Regions from separate parts of the Arthrobacter sp. SAFR-044 genome, predicted to be linked through region 1. Evidence: riboswitches for the same ligand, from Rfam matches in the RefSeq annotation. Region 1 holds a riboswitch; the other holds the start of a gene.
What was found. A riboswitch is a leader RNA that binds a small molecule or an ion and turns the genes downstream of it on or off. The one in region 1 is predicted to bind glycine.

Region 1 (5,247 bases):
GCTCCACGCCTGAGGCCTCAAGACCTGCCCGAATGTGGGCTGCAGCCTCCACGGCGCCAGGAGTCTCGCCGTGGATACGCAGCGAGTCAGGCCGGACCGCGACCAAGGACCCGTCGATGGCCACCACTTCGCCTTTTGTTGCCAGGCGAACTGCCCGCTCGACGATCGTGTCGACGTCGTGCAGTAGGGCGTCTTCCCGCGAAAGCGGCACCAACGTGCCGTCGGCGAAATAGGCGCGGTCAGCAAAAGCCTCGGTGAACACGGGGTGGCCTGCCTCCTTGGCCTGCTTCAACAGCTCCGAGCCGGGGAAGCCCAGGATGGGAAGGCCCGGATCGTAGGCGTTCACCGCCGCCAACAGGGCGGAGGCCTGCTCGGCATCATGGACCAGGGTGTCATACAGCGCACCGTGCGGTTTCACGAAGTCCACCGAAGCACCCACGGCGTGCGCGACGCCGTCGAGCGCGCCCAGCTGGTACAGCACGTCACCAAAAAGCTCATCAAAGCTCATGTCCAGTGAGCGCCGGCCGAAGCCGGCCAGATCGCGGTAGCCAACGTGTGCACCTACGGTGACATCCAGCTCGTAGGCCGCCCGGCAGCTGTCCAGCATGGTGACGGGATCGCCTGCATGGAGGCCGCACGCCACGTTAACGCTGGTGGCCAGCTGGAACATCGCCGGATCGCCTCCCGCGGTCCAGGATCCGAATGATTGGCCTACGTCAGCGTTGAGATCCAAGTATGTTGCCTTCCAGGGTCAGGTTGTCCGGCCCGGCAGCAGCGGTCAGCTCCCCGGGAATGGTATCCGGCATGGGCCCGAACGCCTCCCTGGCGTTCTGCGCCACGGCACGGCCCATCACGAGGTTACCGGCTCCACCCACAACCGCGCCTATGCCGAAGGGAAGGGCCCTGCCGAACAGTGCCGTGCCCTGGCGTTTGAGCAGGTTCTTCAGGAAGGCGTGCTGGATCCTCTTCCGGACGTTGCCGAACCCCGGCATCGAGGACTTGGACAGCATGTTTCCCCAGACGTCGGCGGGCTTGGCGCCGCCGGCCGCCTGGCCGCTGAGAGTGCCCATCAGGGCGGTCCCTTCCTCGCCAAGCATGATGGCCATGACCATGGTCCCGGCCTTCTCGGGATTGGTGAGGCGGATGCCGTGGAGCTCTGCCAGCGAGGTCGCGTAGAGGGCCGTCGCCTCCAGGAAGCCGACGGTTGCGGCTGCGGAAAGCCCAAGCGACGCCACGGTTCCCACACCAGGGACGACGGCGGTGGCACCCACCAGCGCACCCCCGCCGGTCACGGCCCGCAGGTAGTCACGCTCCGCGATGTCTGCCAGCTGCGCGGCGGTGGCCCGCGGATGCTTCTTCTGCAGCCGGCGGATGTAGGCCACCACCAGGGGCCGCTGGATCTGCACCGCCTTCAGGAGCATGTTGTGGACGCCGGGTTTGGGTTTGCCGTCGGCATCGAACATTGCGTTGTGGGCGGTTTCCTGTGCGATTCGTACTGCGGGATTGCTGCGCCTGGCCATGGTCACCTTCATTCAAATCGACCTGCAGCGGGTAGGCTGCCGTGCTTATCCCATCCTATGTGGACAAACACTAAGCATGCTGAACTTTCCGCTCCGCGCCACAGGCAGCCCCGGCCGCCGGCCTTCCAGCTGGCGCCGCCGGCCCTTTTAGCTGTTGAGACCGTGCAGGTTGTTGAAGGTGTACAGGTGGATACCCTTCACCGCTCCGCCGTCCTGCAGTTGCGCGAGGATTGACTGGGAGGAGTAGTGGCCGCCACGGAGCAGTCGGCGGCCGAGGGGGCCGCGGCGGTTCAGCAGTTTGAGGGACGGGCCCACGCCGATCTTCGTGGCAAGCAAAATCAACTGGGCCCGGGGAACGCTACCAGCCACTCCGGCCCATACAGGCAGGGTCACCCCTTCCCGGCGCAGGGTTTCGGCGTACCACTGGATGCGGGGAGCCGAAAAGCACAGCTGCGTCACCATTGACGATGCCAGATGCTGCTTTTCCAGCAGGGCATCAAGCATGTGCAGTTCGCCGTGGCCGGGGTGCCTCTCGGGGTAACCCGCCACTCCGGCCCGGATCCGTCCGCCGGACACCTCCGCGACGTCCTCCAGCAACGGAAGGCTGCTGTCATAGGGACCGGCCGGCTCCCCGGCGTCACCGCCGACGGCGAACACTTCGGCGATGCCGGCGTCGTGGCAGTTCCGGACCACGCCGGCCAGTTGCTCACGGCTTTCGATGCTTCGTGCGGCCAGGTGCGGGACAACCTCGAAGCCAAGGTAGGCAAGCTCGATGGCCGTGCGGATGGTGGTCCCCACGCCTTGGCGGGGCAGGCACGTCACCGTCAGCTGTGTCCCGGCGGGTACCGCGGCCTGGACGCGGGCGGCAATACCCTCCGTGGGATTGATCTGCATCCGGACAGGCAGTACCGTCCCGGCATTGCCGGCCTGTCCTTCCGCGGGAATCGGTGCAGCGGCTGATGGCATGAGGGATTGAATCGTCATGAGGAACTCCAGGTTCGGCCGGCCACGGGTGGCACGGCATGGATCGGGTCCCTCCCCGCTCTGTATTGGACCTGAGAGATTCCGCAAACCCTGCCAGGGCCTGCTTGCACCGTCGGTGAGCGCTGGCTGAGCAGCGCTGCTTTCCAGAGTCGCCTCGCCGTGACGGTACATGGGCCTGAGAGATTCCTGGGGAGGATTTGCTCCTACGGCGCCTGCCCGGTGATGGCCGGGAGAACTCTCCCGCCACAGCTCGAAAGGCTGTCTTTAGATGTGGTGGTACTGCGGCCGGTGCCTGCCCTCCGGCAGAAGGAGTGCGGGCACCGGCCGCATGGATGGACCGGCAATTAGCGGAGGATGACCGTCCGGTTGCCGGAGAGGACGATCCGCCCTTCAGCGTGCCAGCGGACCGCATTCGTTAGCGCCTTGCATTCGGCGTCGCGGCCAACCGTGACCAGGTCCGAGGCGGAGTAAGTATGGTCCACCTCGATGACCTGCTGTGAAATGATCGGCCCCTCGTCCAGCTCGGAGTTGACGTAGTGGGCAGTGGCGCCCACCGTTTTGACGCCGCGCTCGTAGGCCTGGTGGTAGGGCTTGGCACCCTTGAAGCTGGGCAGGAACGAGTGGTGGATATTGATGGCCTTGCCGCTCAGGCGGGTGGTGGCCTCATCGCTGAGCACCTGCATGTAGCGGGCAAGCACCACCAGTTCCACGGCGTAGTGGTCCACCAGGCCCAGGAGGCGCCCTTCCGCATCCGCTTTCGTTTCAGGGGTCACCGGAATGTGGTGGAACGGAACACCGTGCCACGTAGCAAGCGGTTCCAGGTCCGGGTGGTTTGACACCACGGCGGCGATCTCCACGGGCAGCTCACCGCTGCGGGCGCGGAACAGGAGGTCGTTGAGGCAATGCTCGTATTTGGAGACCATCACCAGGATGGGCTGCTTGCGTCCGTGGCGTTCCAGGCGCCAGTCCATCTGCCACTCCTGGGCCACCTGACCGAAACCGGCCCGGAGGCGGGCAAGGTCCAGCTCAACCTGCGAGGTTACGTGGATGCGCATGAAGAACCGGCCGCTTGCCCTGTCGCCGAATTGCTTGATGTCCACGATGTAGCATTCCTGTTCCAGCAGGTATGCCGACACCGCCTGGACAATGCCGAGGGCATCCAGGCAGTGGAACGTCAGCACGAATTCCCTGCCGGTTTCCGGGGTCACGGACTGGAGCCGCCCGGCCTCGAAGGTGTCTGCCTCGGATGTGCCGGTCCCGGTGGGGCGGGCCTTGGTGCCGATCACCGCTTGACCCGCTCTTCCCCCGCTTCTGCGGCGGCACCCGGCCGTACAGCCTTGCCGGCTGCGGCGTCAGAGAAGTCCTGGTCTGCCTGCAGTTCAGCCTGGAACGTGGCGAAACGGGCCTGGTGTGCGGGCCGGCGGCGGAGGACGAACCATGCAGCGCCGAGCAGGATGAACCACACCGGGGTGACCAGCAGGGCCACCAGGGTGTCCGGCTGGGTGGTGAGGGTCCAGATCACGAAGGCGAAGAAGGCGAAGACCACCCAGACCATGGCAACGCCGCCGGGCATCTTGAACTTCGACGCCTCGTGCAGGTGCGGCCGCCGGCGGCGGAAGGCAATGTAGCTGGCCAGGATGATCGACCAGACAAAGACGAAGCAGACGGCGGAGACGGTGGTCACCATGTCGAAGGCCTTGCCCACGTCCTGGCCCGCATACATGAGGACGACGCCGGACAGCAACAGCACGCAGGAAAGGAACAGTGCGTTCTGGGGTACCTTCCGCCGGGACAGTTTGCCAAAGACGTCCGGGGCGTCGCCTTCCTGTGCAAGGCCGAAGACCATGCGGGAGGTCGAATAAATGCCGGAGTTCGCGGAGGACATCGCGGAGCTCAGCACCACGAGGTTGACTACAGTGGCGGCGGCGCCCAGCCCCGCCAGGGAGAACATGGCAATGAAGGGGCTGTGGCCGGCCCTGAACTCGGTCCAGGGGGTGACGGCCATCAGGATGATGAGGGCACCCACGTAGAAGAGGAGCACGCGGATGGGGATGGAGTTGATGGCCTTGGGCAGGTTTCGCTCCGGGTTCTTGGCCTCGGCAGCGGTGGTACCCACCAGTTCGATGCCCACGAAGGCGAAGACTGCGATCTGGAAGCCGGCAACGAAGCCCATGAACTCGTTCGGGAAGAACCCGCCATGGCTCCACAGGTTGGTGAAGGTGGCAGGGCCGGCGTCGGACTGGAAACCGCTGAAGATCATGAAGAGGCCCACGATGATCAGGGCCGCGATGGCGATGATCTTGATCAGCGCGAACCAGAACTCGGTCTCACCGAATGCCTTGACGGTGGCGAGGTTCAGCAGGAGGAGGATGGCAATCGTTGCCAGGCCCGGGATCCACAGCGGGAGCCCCGGCCAGAGTTCCTGAGAGTACCCGGCGATGGCGATGACGTCCGCAATGCCGGTGATCACCCAGCAGAACCAGTAGGTCCAGCCCGTAAAGAAGCCGGCCCACGGGCCCAGCAGGTCAGCGGCAAAGTCACTGAAGGACTTGTAGTTGAGGTTGCTGAGCAGCAGTTCACCCATGGCACGCATGACGAAGAACAGCATGAAGCCGATGATCATGTACACGAAGATCACTGAGGGGCCGGCGGCCGAGATGGTCTTGCCGGAACCCATGAACAGGCCGGTGCCGATTGCGCCGCCAATGGCGATCAGTTGGATGTGGCGGTTGCTGAGCTGCCG
Region 2 (15,976 bases), on a different contig from region 1:
GCAGGAGCAGATCAGGTTGCGGTCGCCTGCGGCGCCGTCGATCCGTCCCACCGGCGGGAAGTACTTGTCCTGCTTGTGGTGGGCAGGGAAGGCTGCCTGTTCCCGCGGGTAGGCGCGGTCCCAGTCGGAGCTGACGACGGCGGCTGCCGTGTGGGGTGCGCGGCGCAGGGGTGAGTCCGCCACGGAGAAGTCGCCGTTGGCCACCTGGTCGATTTCCTTGCGGATGGTAATCATGGCCTCGATAAAGCGGTCGATCTCGCCCAGGTCCTCGGACTCCGTGGGTTCCACCATCAAGGTGCCTGCCACCGGGAACGCCAGGGTGGGCGCGTGGAAGCCGAAGTCGATGAGGCGCTTGGCCACATCCTCGGCCGTAACGCCGGTCTTCGCGGTCAACTCGCGCAGGTCCAGAATGCATTCGTGCGCCACGAGGCCGCCTTCGCCGGTGTAGAGGACCGGGAAATACTCGTTCAGGCGGGAGGCAACGTAGTTCGCTGCCAGCAGGGCTGACTTGGTGGCCTCGGTCAGCCCTTCGCCGCCCATCAGCTTCACGTAGGCCCAGGAAATGGGCAGCACGCCTGCAGAGCCGAACCGGGACGCCGCAATCGGCACGTCAGTGGCGCCGGACCCAGGGGTCCAGGTGGTGGCGTCGCCCGGCATGAACGGTGCCAGGTGCGCCTTGGCTGCCACGGGTCCGACGCCGGGCCCGCCGCCGCCGTGCGGGATGCAGAAGGTCTTGTGCAGGTTCAGGTGCGAGACGTCGCCGCCGAACTTACCGGGCTGGGCCAGGCCCACCAGGGCGTTCAGGTTGGCGCCGTCGATGTAGACCTGTCCTCCGGCTGCGTGCACGGCATCGCAGACCTCGCGGACGTCCCCGTCGTACACCCCGTGCGTGGACGGGTACGTGATCATGATGCAGGACAGGACATCCTTGTTGGCTTCGATCTTGGCCGTCAGGTCATCATGGTTGATGGTGCCGTCCGCGGCCGTAGCCACCACGACCACCTTCATGCCCGCCAGGACGGCGGAGGCCGCGTTGGTGCCGTGGGCCGAGGCAGGAATCAGGCAGACGTTGCGCTGCTCTTCCCCGCGGGAGTGGTGGTAGCCGCGGATGGCCAGCAGGCCCGCGAGCTCGCCCTGCGATCCGGCGTTCGGCTGGATGGACACCTGGTCGTAGCCGGTGATCGCGGTCAGGTCCGCCTCCAGATCGGCGATCAGTTCACGCCAGCCTTCGGTCTGGGAGTCCGGCGCGAAGGGGTGGATGGAGGCGAACTCCGGCCAGGAAATGGCCTCCATCTCGGCGGTGGCGTTCAGCTTCATGGTGCACGAGCCCAGCGGGATCATGGTGCGGTCCAGCGCCAGGTCCCGGTCCGACAGCTTCCTGATGTAGCGCAGCAGCTGCGTTTCGGACCGGTGCGTGTTGAACACCGGGTGCTGCAGGTACGCGGAGGAACGTTCGACGGCGGCCTCCAGTCCGAAGCCGTCAGCCGCGGCAACGGAAGCGCCAAAGACGTCCGCGACGTCGGCGACGATGGCCACCGTCGTGGTTTCATCCAGAGAGATGCCAACCGTGTCGGCGTCGACGGAACGCAGGTTGATTCCACGTGCCTCGGCATCGGCGACAAGCGCTGCAGCGCGGCCGGGGACGCGGACGGTCAGCGTGTCGAAGAAGCTCGAGTGCAGCACCTCCACGCCCGCGGCTGCGAGCGAGGTGGCCAGGGTACGCGCGTGGCGGTGCGCCGCCTCGGCAATGGCCTTCAGTCCGTCGGGGCCGTGGTAGACGGCATACATGGAGGAGACGATGGCCAGCAGGGCCTGCGCCGTGCAGATGTTGGACGTGGCCTTCTCGCGGCGGATGTGCTGCTCGCGGGTCTGCAGCGCCAGGCGGTACGCGGGAACCCCTGCATCGTCCTTGGACACGCCCACCAGGCGGCCGGGCAGCGAACGCTCCAGGCCCTTGCGGACGGCCATGTAGGCGGCGTGCGGGCCGCCGAAGAACAACGGCACGCCGAAGCGCTGCGTGGAGCCGACAGCGATGTCGGCGCCCTGCTCGCCCGGAGGGGTGATCAGGGTCAGGGCCAGCAGGTCAGCGGCCACGGTGACCAGTGCACCGCGGTCCTTCGCCGCCGCAACAGTGGCGGACTGGTCCCAGACCCGGCCGGAGGCTCCGGGCTGCTGGAGCACGATGCCATTGATGTCGCCGTCGGGCAGGCCGTTGGACAGGTCGGCGACCTCAACTTCGAAGCCGAGCGCCTCGGCGCGGCCCTTGACGATCGCGATGGTCTGCGGCAGCACGTCGATGTCCAGGACAGTCTTGCCGTCCGCTGCAGGCTTGGTCTTGTTGGAGCGGCGCATCAGCAGCACGGCCTCGGCCACGGCGGTCGCTTCATCCAGCAGCGAGGCGTTGGCGATGGGCAGGCCCACCAGGTCCTGGACCATGGTCTGGAAGTTCAGCAGCGCCTCGAGCCTGCCCTGGGAAATCTCAGGCTGGTACGGAGTGTAGGCGGTGTACCAGGCCGGGGCCTCGAGGATGTTCCGGCGTATCACGGCAGGGGTGATGGTGTCGTAGTAGCCCTGGCCGATCAACTGGACGGCGGTCTTGTTCTTGGCGGCGAGCCTGCGCAGTTCCGCAAGCACTTCAACTTCGCTGAGGGCATCCTGCAGGCGGAGGGCGGTTTCCTGGCGGATGACCTTGGGAACGGCGGTATCAACCAGGGAATCCACCGTGCCGTAGCCAACGGCTTTGAGCATGGTGTCGACGTCGTCCTGGTGGCGTGCGCCGATATGGCGGTCTACGAAGGTGGTGGAGGCTGGGGTAACCGACACGAAGGAACTCCATTTTTTCAGGCGGCGCAGGGTACGCCACAGCTATTCGGGTCCCTCCCCGCTCTGTATTGGACCTGAGAGTTTCCGCGTTGCCTGCCTGGGCAGGACCCGCTTGCACCGTCGGTGAGCACAACAGTCGTTTCGCTCCCGAGGGGAGTCCAGATAACTGCCTGCTGCTTTCCAGAGGCGCCTCGCCGCGGCGGTACAGGGGCCTGCGAGATTCCTGGGGAGGATTTGCTCCTACGGCGCCTGCCTGTACTTCGGGCAGGACTCTCCCGCCGCAGATCAAAGGCTATTCAGTTGTTGGATTATGACGGCCGGTGACAGCCCTCACAACTCTCCATTGTCCTACGCCACAACCCCTCCCGGCAAATGGCGGAACTACCTGCGGAGCCGCTCCAATGCCGCGAGAAGCTCCTCCACATCGGCGGCCGCTCCCCCTGCCGGCGCAGGGCCCACGGACAGCATCGCATTGAAGTACAACCCGTCTCCCATGTACAGGACGGCCTTGGCCAGCCCGGGGCCCACATCCGCTGCGATCTCGTCCAGCCATCGCTGCTGGATGGCCGCGAACCGTTGGCGCGTCTCCTGGTGCGCCACCTCGGCAAGCCGCGTGGCGGCCACGATGGACCGGTCCAGCGGAGTATCCGCCCAGACGGAGGAACGGATGAAATAGGCGGCGGCACCTTCGTTGGCCGAAGCCATGGCATCGGCATCTGCCCTTGCCAGTTCCTCAAGGCGGTCAAGCAGCACGGCGATGAGCGCTTCCTTGCTGGGGAAGTGGTACAGGAGGCCCCCTTTGGACACTCCGGCCTTCTTGGCAACGGCATCCAGGGTTGCCGCCCGCTCCCCCACTTCGATCAACAGGGACTCGAAGGCGTCAAGGACCGCATCACGCGCTACAGGCTTTCGGGGCATAACCCCCATCATGCCCTCCGCCTGGACGGAAAACGGAATAGCCTCGCTTCGAAACTATACCGTCCGGACGGTATAGTTATTTTATGACGATCTCTTTCAGCCCCCCTCAAACCCACGGGGACAGCACGCTTGCACGCCGCCCGTGGCGCGATTGGCTTGCGCTGGGGCTGCTGATGTTTCCCGTGCTGCTGGTGGCGGTGGACAATACGGCCCTGACGTTTGCCCTGCCTGCCATCGCCCGCGCCCTGGAACCGACCGGCCTGCAGCTGCTGTGGATCATTGACGCCTATCCCTTGGTCCTGGCCGGGCTGCTGGTGTCAATGGGAAGCCTCGGCGACCGGATAGGGCGCCGGCGGCTGCTGGTTATCGGCAGCATGGGCTTTGCCGGGCTCTCCGCCGCTACAGCCTTTGCCCCCACCGCGGAGTGGCTGGTCGCCGGGCGCGCCGCGCTGGGATTCTTCGGCGCCATGCTGATGCCGTCCACCTTGTCGCTGATCCGCAACATCTTTCCTGAGCCCAACCGCAGGAGGCTGGCCGTTGCCATCTGGGCCGCAGGCTTTTCCGGCGGCGCCGCCCTGGGGCCAATCCTGGGCGGATGGCTGGTGGAGCACTTCTGGTGGGGCGCCGTCTTCCTGGTGGCCGTGCCGCTCATGCTCCCCCTGCTGGCGCTGGGGCCGGCCCTCATTCCGGAATCCAGGGACCCCGCGCCGGGCAAGGTGGATATCCCAAGCATCCTGCTCTCCATGCTGGTCATGGTGCCCGCGGTCTACGGCATCAAGTCCGTGGCCACCGAAGGTCCGGGCCCTGCCGGGCTGGCCACCATTACTTTCGGACTGGCCATGGGCGTCGTTTTCGTGCGGCGGCAGTACCGGCTGGAGCACCCACTGCTGGACATGTCCTTGTTCCGGAACAGGGTATTCAGCATGGCCATCAGCGCCAATATCCTTGCCCTGTTTTCCTTCAACGGGTTCATACTGTTCCTTGCCCAGCACCTCCAACTCCTCGAAGGAATGACTCCTTCGGCAGCGGGCGTTGCCATGATCCCGGCGCTGGCAGCCACGGTGGCGGCAGGCCTGGTGGCGGTGCCACTGGTTCGTAAGGTCCGCCCCGGATACGTGGTGGCTTTGGGCCTGGCCTTCAGCGCATGCGGCTACAGCATGGTGGCTTTCGGAAACCACGACGGCGGGCCCTCGCTCCTGCTGGCGGCGCTGCTGGTCCTGGCGCTTGGCGTGGGGACGGCGGAAACCATCTCGAACGACCTCATCCTCGGCTCGGCCCCGCCAGCCAAATCAGGAGCTGCGGCGGCGATTTCCGAGACCGGCTACGAAGTTGGCTCGCTGCTGGGGACCGCAGTGCTGGGCTCCATCCTGACGGCGTCCTACCAGCAAAACCTTCGGCTGCCGGCGGGACTGGAGGCCATGCTGCCCGGAGCCTCACTGCACAACGCAGGGGAAACGCTGGCCGGCGCGGTAGAGGCGGCCAATCTGCTGCCGGATTCACTCGCCGCCGCGGTCCGCGCCGCCGCAGCGGCCGCGTTCGATTCCGGCGTGCACATCACTGCCGCGATTGCGCTGGTACTGATGTCGACGGCGGCAGTCCTGGCCGCCGTCGTCCTTCGGAAAGTGCCCAAAGCGACGTAGCAGCACCCAGCCCAGGCCGGTGGGCAGCGTTAAAAAGGCGTCCGGCGCCGGGGCAACCCCGGCGCCGAACGCCCCTCGGGACGTGCGCTACTTGGAATCAGCGGCCGTGACCTTGGCGGTGGGCTTCATGTTTTCCGCCTGCACCATCCAGGCGAACTGCTCCAGCCTGGCGATGAACTCGTGCAGGAGGTCCGCGGAGGTGGGGTCTTCCTCATCCACTTCGTCATGGACTTTCCGCATGGTGCCAACGGCAGCTTCCATGGCGGCAACGATCCGCTCAATGGCATCCCTGGTGCTGATGAGCCCGTCAGGGAACTGGGCCAGGCTGGTGGTTTCGGCAACGGTGGAGCTGCGGCCATCGGGAAGCGCGTGCAGGGCACGCATGCGCTCTGCAGTGTCGTCGGCGAACTGGCGGGCGGCGTCCACGATCTCATCAAGCTGCAGGTGAAGGTCGCGGAAGTTGGTGCCCACGATATTCCAGTGCGCCTGCTTGCCCTGGACATGGAGCTCGATCAGGTCCGCCAGGACAGCCTGCAGGTTGTTGGTCAGCGTCGGTGAAGCTTTCATGCATCCTCCTCAATTGGTCCAGTACGGCAGACGCTACCAGCCGTGGACGGCGTGGCGGCAGGGCCAAAGGCAATTTCTCAGTGAGCTTACTAATTTCGAAAGTGAGTCATAAACGAATGGGATTCATATTGCGTCTTGCATCACAGCGGCGGCACCCGCATACTAAATGAACGCCATTCATATAGTGACCTCCGTCTCACAGCCTTCCAGAAAGTGGTGCCATGACAGAGATAATCCGCACCAGTACGGCCAAACCCGGTCCGGACGCCCACGCGCCGTCCGCGGACGGCGTCAGCGCCAAGGGACTCAAGGGCGGCCAGCTCGGACTCCTGGCCGTCGTCGTCCTGGGCATTTCAACCATCGCCCCTGCCTATACCCTCACCAGCGCACTCGGACCCACCGTCAACGAAGCCGGCCTCCAGCTGCCCGTCATCTTCCTGATCGGGTTCATTCCGATGATCCTGGTCTCGCTCGCCTACCGGGAGCTCAACGCCGACTCCCCGGACAGCGGCACCACCTTCACCTGGGTGACCAAGGCGTTCGGCCCCTGGATCGGCTGGATGGGCGGCTGGGGCCTGCTGGCCGCCAACATCATCGTGCTGTCCAACCTGGCCGGCGTCGCCGTCGACTTCTTCTACCTTTTCCTCTCCCAGCTCACCGGCTCCCCCGAGCTGGCGGAACTGGCGGACAACAAAGCGTTGAACGTCATCACCTGCTTCGTCTTCGTGGCGCTGGCCGTCTGGGTCAGCTACCGCGGCCTGCACACCACCAAGTTGGTGCAGTACAGCCTGGTGGGCTTCCAGCTGCTGGTGCTGGGCCTGTTCGTCGCCATGGCCTTTGCCAACTGGTCGACATCGGAAACAGCCATCCCCTTCAGCTGGGACTGGTTCGACGTCACCAGGATCGAAACGTTCGGGCAGATCGCCGCCGGCATCTCCCTGTCCATCTTCGTGTACTGGGGCTGGGACGTCTGCCTGACGGTCAATGAGGAAACGGCCAACGGCAAGAAGACCGCCGGCGTTGCGGGCACCCTGACCGCCGTCATCGTCCTGGCCATCTACCTGTTGGTCAGCATCGCCACCATGATGTTCGCCGGCGTCGGCGATACCGGCAACGGCCTGAACAACGCCGAAAACCACGAGAACATCTTCACGGCGCTGGCCTCCCCCATCATGGGCCCGTTCGCCATCCTGATGTCCCTCGCCGTGCTCTCCAGCTCTGCCGCCTCCCTGCAGTCCACCTTCATGTCGCCGTCGCGCAGCCTGCTGGCCATGGCCCACTACGGCGCTCTGCCCGAGCCCTTCAGCCGGATCAGCAGGAAGTTTTCGACGCCGGGCTTCGCCACCATCGCCGCCGGCGTCATGTCAGCGGGGTTCTACGCAGTGATGCATGTGGTCAGCGAGAACGTCCTGAACGACACCATCCTGGCCCTGGGCCTGATGATCTGCTTCTACTACGGACTTACCGCGCTGGCCTGCACCTGGTACTTCCGCCACAGCCTGTTCAACAGCGTGCGCCACTTTGTGCTCCGGCTGGTCTGCCCGGTGGTGGGCGGCGTGGGGCTGTTCGTGGTGTTCGTCCAGACCGCCGTGGACAGCCTCGCACCCGAGTTCGGCAGCGGTTCCGAGGTGTTCGGCGTGGGCCTGGTGTTCATCCTTGGCATTGGCATCCTCGCCCTGGGCGCCGTGGTCATGCTGGTCGTGTCCCGCACGCACCCGGGCTTCTTCCGCGGGGAAACCCTCAAGCAGGACACCCCCGCGCTGGTAATTCCGGAATAAGGCCCCAACAGAAAGGTGCCGTGCCCCTGCCAGGGGCACGGCACCTTTGTTGTCGCCGACGACGGATGGCTCACCAGTAGTGCGCCACGTCCACCACCAGGCGGGAGCCGGAGCCCGGACCGTCAAGCGTGAACACCCGGAACGGCAGGCGGCCACGGACGCCCAGGCCAATGGTGGTCTGGCCCTCGAAGCTTCCGGCCCAGACCACCTGGCGGAAGGTCTGGTAACCCGAAACGTTGGAGAGCTCAGCCTTGTCGGCGGGGGTGTAGGTGGACTGCCCGTTATTGTCATAGGCCGGCGCTTTGACGACCACCTGCAGCCGGGCGCCGCCCCGCGTTGGCACGACCGCCCCCGAGCCGTCCTGGATAACCTGCGGGACGTAGCGGACGGTGTAGCCGGGTGCCGGCGAGCCGCCCAGGTCAACCACCAGCCGGTCGAAGCAGTAGTGCTGCCCGGTCCGGACGTCGGTGACGGGCGCGCCGCTCATGGCGCCGTCGGATTTCATCAGCGAACCCCAAGTGAGTCCGCAGTACGACGTGGTTGCCGAGGCGGCCCCCGGAACCACCAAACCCAGGCCTGCGGCGAACAGGACTGCCACAAGCCACATAATGAACTTCTTCATGCCGTGCCATCCAAAATAAGAGCCGTTGGATGCTTCCAGCGTAGGAGCGTTCGCGGGCGGAAACGAGGGTCATTTTGATAACGACGGCGGCGCGGGACAAAGCGGCGGGGGACAAAGCAGCGCCGGCCACCTCGGGGAGATGGCCGGCGCCGGGAAAAGCAGGATGGAAATTTAGCCTTCGCAGTCGCGGCAGTACTTCAGGCCGTCCTTCTCGCGGGCAACCTGCGACCGGTGGCGGACCAGGAAGCACGACGAGCAGGTGAACTCGTCAGACTGCTCGGGGACCACAATGACGGTCAGTTCCTCATTGGAAAGGTCGGCGCCGGGCAGGTCGATACCTTCGGCGGTGTCGTTCTCGTCGACATCGATAACCGCGGTCTGCGCGCTGCCGCTCCGTGATGCCTGGAGGGCCTCGAGAGAGTCGGCCGGCGACTCTTCTTCCTGCTTGCGTGGAGCATCGTAATCGGTAGCCATAGCATGTTCACTTTCGTTGCTGCGCAGCGCCATTTCAGGCACCTCAGTGAAGCAGTTTAGGGCATTATCCCGCTACCGGCGCAATAGTGTGCTTAACCAGACATTGGGCCCGTTCCAGGCACTTCTCCTGCGTGCTCCGAGCGGGCCTGGCCGGCCCCTATGGTCACTCCGCTTAGGGCCGGCAGCCAGCCCCACCGGGTGGCGTCGGCGGCATCGGATTCGGACTCGTAGGTGAAAGTGTCCAGCAGCCAGTCGCGGAGCCGGACGTACAGGGTAGCCGTCATGCCTGAAACCTACGCAGCCATTGTTGTGGCCACGTTTCGCCGCGGTCTCCGCCGGATTAACGGCGACGATTGATTCCGGCGACGCTGACGTTACCGCCCGGGCGGGGCCGTGCTGCTGCGCAGGACCAGTTCAGGCTCCACCACCAGGGTCCGTGGCCCCTCCATGCCCTCGAATGCCGTGAGCATCATGTCCATGCACCGGCGGCCCAGCTCTTCAAAGTCCTGCCGGACCACGGTGAGGGGCGGACTGAAATAGCCGGCCTCGGGCTGGTCGTCGAAGCCCACCACGGATACGTCCTGCGGCACCCTGATGCCCGCCTCGTTCAGCGCGCGCAGGACCCCCAGCGCCATCTGGTCGTTGCCGACGAAAAGGGCAGTGGCATGGCCGCCGGCTGCCAGCCGCCTGCCGATCTCATAACCGCTGCCCGCACTCCAGTCCCCCTCGGCAATCAGGTCTGCGGTGAGTCCGGCGGAGGCCAGGGCGTCCCGCCAGCCGTTGGCGCGGGCCACGGCGTCGATCCATTCCTGGGGCCCCGCGACGTGTCCGATCCGGACGTGCCCCTGCCCGATGAGGTGTTCCACTGCCAGTTCGGCCCCGCGGTGCTGGTCCACCTTGACGCCGCCCACGGTGTCATTTCCGGTGGGACCCACGGCCACCACCGGTACTCCGATGGGCAGTACCGCCAGGGCGGCCAGCGTCTCCAAGTGCGGAACGATCACCACGATTCCGTCCACCGACTGGTCCAGGAAGTGCCGGACGGCGTCCAGGATCGCGTCCCGGTTGACCTCCCGCAGCGCCGCGACGCTGACGAAGTATCCAGCATCCCGCGCCGCACGTTCCACCCCCAGCAGGGTGTTGGCAGGGCCGTACTGCGAGAGCTCGCTGCCCAGGACGCCGATGGTCTGCGAGCGCCGGGTGACCAGGCTCCGCGCGGCGGTGTTGCGGCGGTAGCCGAGTGCGGCAATCGCCGCTTCCACCTTCCCGCGGGTCCCGGGGCTGACGTTGGGGTGGTTGTTGACCACCCGTGAGACGGTCTGGTGCGAGACCCCGGCCAGTTCCGCCACGTCCTCGAGCCGGGGCAGGCGGCGTGGCCTGCCGTCCGTCACGGGGTTCCTGTCCATGGCGGCCGGCGTGGCCGGGACCTCACCGGTGGCACTGGATCAGATCCCACCGGCCAGTTTGTAGTAGGCGGCGTTCCAGTTCAGGTCCTTCTTGAACTGGCGGATGGTGGTGTCTTCGTCGATGGTGAGCAGTTCCGTTTTGGCGATGTCGGCGAAGTCCTCGAAGACGTCCATGCCCACCTGGGTGGAGAGCACGGTGTGGTGGGCGGCGCCGGCGGTGAGCCAGGCGGCGGCGGAGGTGGCGAAGTCCGGCTTCGGCTCCCACAGGGCGCGGGCCACGGGGAGGTTGGGCAGCGGCTGGTCGAGCGGGACGACGTCGACGGCGTTGGCCACCAGGCGGAAACGGTCGCGCATGTCGGACAGGGCGACGACGACGCCCGGGGAGGCGTCGGCGTCGAACACCAGGCGGACGGGGTCTTCTTTGCCGCCGATACCCAGGGGGTGGATTTCCAGCCGCGGCTTTGCTGCCGTGAGGGAGGGGCAGACCTCGAGCATGTGGGCGCCCAGGATCTTCTCGGAGCCGGGTTCCAGGTGGTAGGTGTAGTCCTCCATGAGGGAGGCGCCGCCGGGCAGGCCGGCGCCCATGACCTTGGCGGCCCGGACCAGGATGGCGGTCTTCCAGTCGCCTTCGGCGCCGAACCCGTAACCGGCGGCCATGAGCCGCTGCACGGCCAGGCCGGGAAGCTGGCGGAGGGCGCCGAGGTCCTCGAAGGAGGTGGTGAACGCGGCGGAGCCGTTGCCTTCCAGGAAGGACCGCAGGCCCAGTTCGATCCGGGCGCCGTACCGCAGGGAGTCGTGCCGGGCCGCGCCTGCGCGGAGCTCCGGCACCACGTCGTAAAGGTCCTCATACTCGGCCACCAGGGCGTCGACGTCGGACTCCGCAGCACCGTGGACGGCATCGGCGAGCTCGTTGACGGACCAGGTGTTGACCGCGACGCCGAAACGCAGCTCGGCCTCGGTTTTGTCGCCTTCGGTCACGGCCACGTTGCGCATGTTGTCGCCGAAGCGGGTGAGCTTCAGGCTCCGGACGGCGGCCCAGCCGGCGGCGGCCCGCTGCCACGAACCCACTTGGCGTGCCACCTCGGGGTTGGAGACGTGCCCGACGACGGTCTTCCGGGCGATGCCCAGGCGGGACTGGATGTAGCCGAACTCGCGGTCGCCGTGCGCGGCCTGGTTCAGGTTCATGAAATCGAAATCGATGTCCGCCCACGGCAGGTCGCGGTTGGCCTGCGTATGCAGGTGCAGCAGGGGCTTGCGCAGCAGGTCCAGGCCCTGGATCCACATCTTGGCCGGGCTGAAGGTGTGCATCCAGGCCGTCACTCCGATGACCGAGTCATCCGAGTTCGCCTCCAGCGCGGTGCGCCGGATGGCATCGGAGTCGGTCAGGACCGGCTTCCACACGATCCGCACGGGAACCGACGAGGAGGCATTGAGCTGGTTGGCGATCTCCTGCGATTGGGCGGCCACCTGCTTGAGGACTTCCTCCCCGTAGAGGTGCTGGCTGCCCGTAAGGAACCAGACTTCGTAGCCGTCGAGGGACGTGGTTGCTGCGGTGCTCATGAATTCTCCTGGGAAGAGTTTTGGGCCGGTTATTGGCCGTAAACGTTCTGGTAGCGGGCGTAAAGGGAGTCGATGTGGTCCTGGCCGATGGGCAGCGGCTCGCCCAGCTGCCGGGAAACGTGCACGGTGCGGGCCACTTCCTCGCACATGACAGCGGCCTTCACGGCGGACCGGGCGTCCTTGCCGATGGTGAACGGGCCGTGGTTCTGCATCAGGACCGCAGGGGACTTGGAATTCTTCAGCGTTTCCACGATGCCGTGGCCGATCGAGTCGTCACCGATCAGCGCGAACGGGCCCACGGGGATGGACCCGCCGAACTCGTCCCCCATCATGGTCAGCACGCACGGAATGGCTTCTCCCCGGGCAGCCCACGCGGTGGCATACGTGGAGTGCGTGTGCACCACCCCTCCCACCTCCGGCATGTGCCGGTACACGTAGGCGTGCGCGGCCGTGTCCGACGACGGCGACAGCGCGGGATTGCCCCAGTCCACCGTGCCGCCCCCACCAAGGTTGGTGCCCCTGACCGGGGTGCCATACAGGTCGGTGACAATCATCTGCTCCGGGGTCAGGTCCTGGTACGAGACGCCGGAGGGCTTGATGACCATGAGGTCGGTGCCGGGAACGCGGGCCGAAACGTTGCCGGCGGTCCACACCACCAGTCCGTACCGGGTCAGCTCCGCGTGCAGGGCGCACACCTCCGCCCGGACCCGGGCAATGGTTTCCAGGAGACCGGTTCCGGCGCCTGTTCCGGCGGTCATGCGGACACCCCCACGGGTGCTTCGGACACGGCGCCTGCGCCAGGCTGGGCCGCTTGGGCGGCTTTGCGCTGGATGGCCTTGAGCCGGTGCATCACGTCGTTACCGCCCCGGCCGAAGTAGTCGTGGAGGGCCTTGTATTCCTGGAACAGTTCTTCGTAGGCGGCCGCGTTTTCGGGAATTGGCGTGTAGACCTCCCCGGGCTCGGCGCCCATGGCCGCGGCGGCCGCACGGATGTCCGCGTATTCGCCCGCTGCGACGGCGGCGTGGATGGCCGATCCCAGGGCCGGACCTTGTTCCGAGCCGATGGTGGACAGCTGCAGGCCGGTGGCGTCTGCATAGATCTGCATCAGGAGCCTGTTCTTGAGCAGGCCGCCGGCCACGATGAATTCCTTGACCGGGACCCCGGCGTCGCGGAAGGCGTCCACGATGGTGCGGGTTCCAAAGGCTGTGGCTTCCAGCAGCGCGCGGTAGGTATCCTCCGGCCTGGTGGCCAGGGTCTGGCCCACCACCATGCCCGAAAGCTCGTGGTCCACCAGGACCGAACGGTTGCCGGAATGCCAGTCGAGCGCGATCAGGCCGTGCTGTCCGATGGCCTGCCGGGATGCCAGTTCGGTGAGGTACTCGTGAATCCCCAGTCCGGCGTCCTTGGCAGCCTGGTGATATTCGGGCGGGACGCCGTACTTGGTGAACCAGCCGAAGATGTCGCCCACGCCTGACTGTCCGGCCTCGTAACCCCACAGGCCCGGCACGATTCCACCATCCACGGCACCGCACATTCCCGGCACCTCGCGCAGCTCGCTGCCGTTCATGACGTGGCAGGTGGAGGTGCCCATGATCGCCACCAGCTGGCCGGATTCCACAGCCTTCGCGGCCGGGGCCGTGACATGGGCGTCAACGTTTCCCACGGCCACCGCGATGCCCTCCGGCAGCCCGGTCCAGGCCGCTGCCTCCGCCGTAAGGGTGCCGGCGGCGTCCCCCAGCTGGCCGATGGTGTGCTCCAGCTTGGAGCTGACAAAGTCCTTGAAGTCCGGGTTCAGGGCGGCCAGGAACTCTTCGGAAGGATACCGGCCATCCTGGTAGATGCCCTTGTAGCCGGCAGTGCAGGCGTTGCGGACATACCGGCCGCAGAGCTGCCAGACGATCCAGTCCGCCGCCTCCACCCAGTGGTCCATCGCGGCGTAGGCCTCCGGGTCCTCCTCCAGCAGCTGCAGCCCCTTGGCGAACTCCCATTCAGAGGAGATCAGGCCCCCGTAGCGGGGAAGCCAGTCCTCCCCCCGTTCGGCGGCAAGCCGGTTGATCCGGTCGGCCTGGCCCTGCGCAGCGTGGTGGCGCCAGAGCTTCACGTAGGCGTGCGGGCGGTTGGCGAAGCCGGGCAGTTCGTTGAGGGGTGTGCCGTCCGCCTTGACCGGGACCATGGTGCAGGCAGTGAAATCCGTGGCAATGCCGACGACGGCGGCAGGGTCGATCCCGGCGTCCGCCACCGCGGCGGGGACGGCGGTCCGCAGGACCTCCCGGTAGTCGTTGGGCACCTGCAGCGCCCATTCCCCGGGAAGCCTTGCGGCTTGTCCGTCGGATCCTGCGCCCGCTGGGTCCTTGGGCAGGGCATCGGTAACCACTGCGTGCGGATACTCATGGACCGCACTCCCAAGTTCCTTGCCGTCACGGACCCGCACCACCACGGCACGGCCTGAAAGGGTTCCGTAGTCCACCCCAATGACGCAATGGTCATGGCGGGACTCGGAGCTGGAAGTGAACAGCGCATCTGGCATGGGGTTGCCTCCGTCCGGGAGGCATGGGCCTCGTTACCGGGTTTTGTAGGGGTCAGGGTGGAGCTACGTGCTGCAGCAAGTGTGAACGCTAACAAACCAGAAGTCAATGAACCCGAAAGGTTTTCGAAATTCCCGTCGCGCACTCTTGTTAGCGTTCACAAATGGGTCTATATTGAACCGACACATCAACAATGTGGCCAGGACCAGGGAGCAGCGGTGCTGCCCGGTCCACCAACACTTCGCGGCAGTGCTGCCGCGGAAGGAGAAAATGGTGAGAATCAAAAAACTGATGGGCGCGGTGGCCCTTGTCCTCGCCCTGACGGTGGGCGCCACCGGTTGCGGCTCCCGTGGCGGGGCCAGCGAATCCAGCAGTGCCGCCAAGCCCAGCGATTCGCTGGTAGGCATTTCGATGCCCACGCAGACGTCCGAACGGTGGATCGCTGACGGAGCGAACGTGGAGAAGTCCCTGAAGGACCTCGGCTACAAGACGGACCTCCAGTTCGCCAATGACGATATCCCCACCCAGGTTTCGCAGATCGAGAACATGCTGACCAAGGGCGCCAAGGCCCTGATCATCGCCGCCATTGACGGCACCACCCTGACTGACGTCCTGGCCAAGGCCAAGGAGCAGAACGTCAAGGTCATCGCGTACGACCGCCTCATCAACGGCACCCCGAACGTCGACTACTACACCACGTTCGACAACTACACCGTGGGTGTCCAGCAGGCCACCTCGCTGCTGACCGGGCTGGGCCTCGTCGATGCCACCGGCAAGAAGGTGGACGGCAAGGGCCCCTTCAACATCGAGCTCTTCGCCGGCAGCCCCGACGACAACAACGCCAACTTCTTCTGGACCGGCGCCATGGACACGCTCAAGCCGTACCTGGATGCAGGCACCCTGAAGGTCCCCAGCGGCCAGACCAAGTTTGAGCAGGCAGCGATCCTTCGCTGGCAGGCACCCGTGGCCCAGAAGCGCATGGAGGACATCATCACCTCCGCCTACAGCTCCGGCACCAAGCTGAACGGTGTCCTGTCCCCGTATGACGGCCTCTCCATCGGCATCATCTCGGCCCTCACCAGCACCGGCGGCTACGCCAAGGGAAGCCTGCCCGTGGTGACCGGCCAGGACGCCGAAAAGGGTTCCGTGAAGTCCATCATCGCCGGTGAGCAGTACTCCACCATCTTCAAGGACACCCGCCAGCTCGGCGCCCAGGCCGTCAAGATGGTCGACGCCGTCCTCAAGGGCCAGGAAGCGGAAACCAACGACACCAAGACCTACAACAACAAGGTCAAGGTTGTCCCGGCCTTCCTGCTGAAGTCCGTGATCATCACCAAGGACAACTACAAGAAGGAACTGATCGACTCGGGCTACTACACCGACGCCGACGTCAAGTAGTCAGCGTCCGGGGGCTGTGGCCGGGCCGCGAGTCCGGCCGCAGCCCCCTCCCGCCGCCTCCTGCAGCAGCAGGAAGGCCCAGCTTCGACCAGTCAGTGGGAATTGACGATGAACACACCCATTCTTCAAATGCGAGGAATCACCAAGACGTTCCCGGGCGTAAAAGCCCTCCAGGACGTCACCCTGGATGTGAACCGTGGAGAGGTCCACGCCATCTGCGGTGAAAACGGAGCCGGCAAATCAACACTCATGAAAGTGTTGTCCG

Region 2: another riboswitch for glycine. It lies ahead of gcvP (aminomethyl-transferring glycine dehydrogenase); the one in region 1 lies ahead of ACR65J_RS20845 (methylenetetrahydrofolate reductase).

The regions. Positions count from the first base shown of each region.
Region 1 covers NZ_JBPFDN010000024.1:245-5,491, forward strand. The annotation lists gene ACR65J_RS20835 (LamB/YcsF family protein) at 1-733, opposite strand, end outside; gene ACR65J_RS20840 (hypothetical protein) at 717-1,520, opposite strand; gene ACR65J_RS20845 (methylenetetrahydrofolate reductase) at 1,668-2,504, opposite strand; glycine riboswitch at 2,658-2,757, opposite strand; gene purU (formyltetrahydrofolate deformylase) at 2,849-3,712, opposite strand; gene cycA (D-serine/D-alanine/glycine transporter) at 3,787-5,247, opposite strand, start outside.
Region 2 covers NZ_JBPFDN010000022.1:18,300-34,275, reverse strand. The annotation lists gene gcvP (aminomethyl-transferring glycine dehydrogenase) at 1-2,823, opposite strand, end outside; glycine riboswitch at 2,877-2,983, opposite strand; glycine riboswitch at 3,014-3,111, opposite strand; gene ACR65J_RS20730 (TetR/AcrR family transcriptional regulator) at 3,205-3,741, opposite strand; gene ACR65J_RS20725 (MFS transporter) at 3,825-5,381, shown strand; gene ACR65J_RS20720 (Dps family protein) at 5,469-5,948, opposite strand; gene ACR65J_RS20715 (APC family permease) at 6,170-7,726, shown strand; gene ACR65J_RS20710 (AMIN-like domain-containing (lipo)protein) at 7,797-8,348, opposite strand; gene ACR65J_RS20705 (DUF4193 domain-containing protein) at 8,520-8,822, opposite strand; gene ACR65J_RS20700 (hypothetical protein) at 8,915-9,106, opposite strand; gene ACR65J_RS20695 (LacI family DNA-binding transcriptional regulator) at 9,197-10,228, opposite strand; gene araA (L-arabinose isomerase) at 10,268-11,788, opposite strand; gene ACR65J_RS20685 (L-ribulose-5-phosphate 4-epimerase) at 11,818-12,546, opposite strand; gene araB (ribulokinase) at 12,543-14,315, opposite strand; gene chvE (multiple monosaccharide ABC transporter substrate-binding protein) at 14,584-15,711, shown strand; gene mmsA (multiple monosaccharide ABC transporter ATP-binding protein) at 15,820-15,976, shown strand, end outside.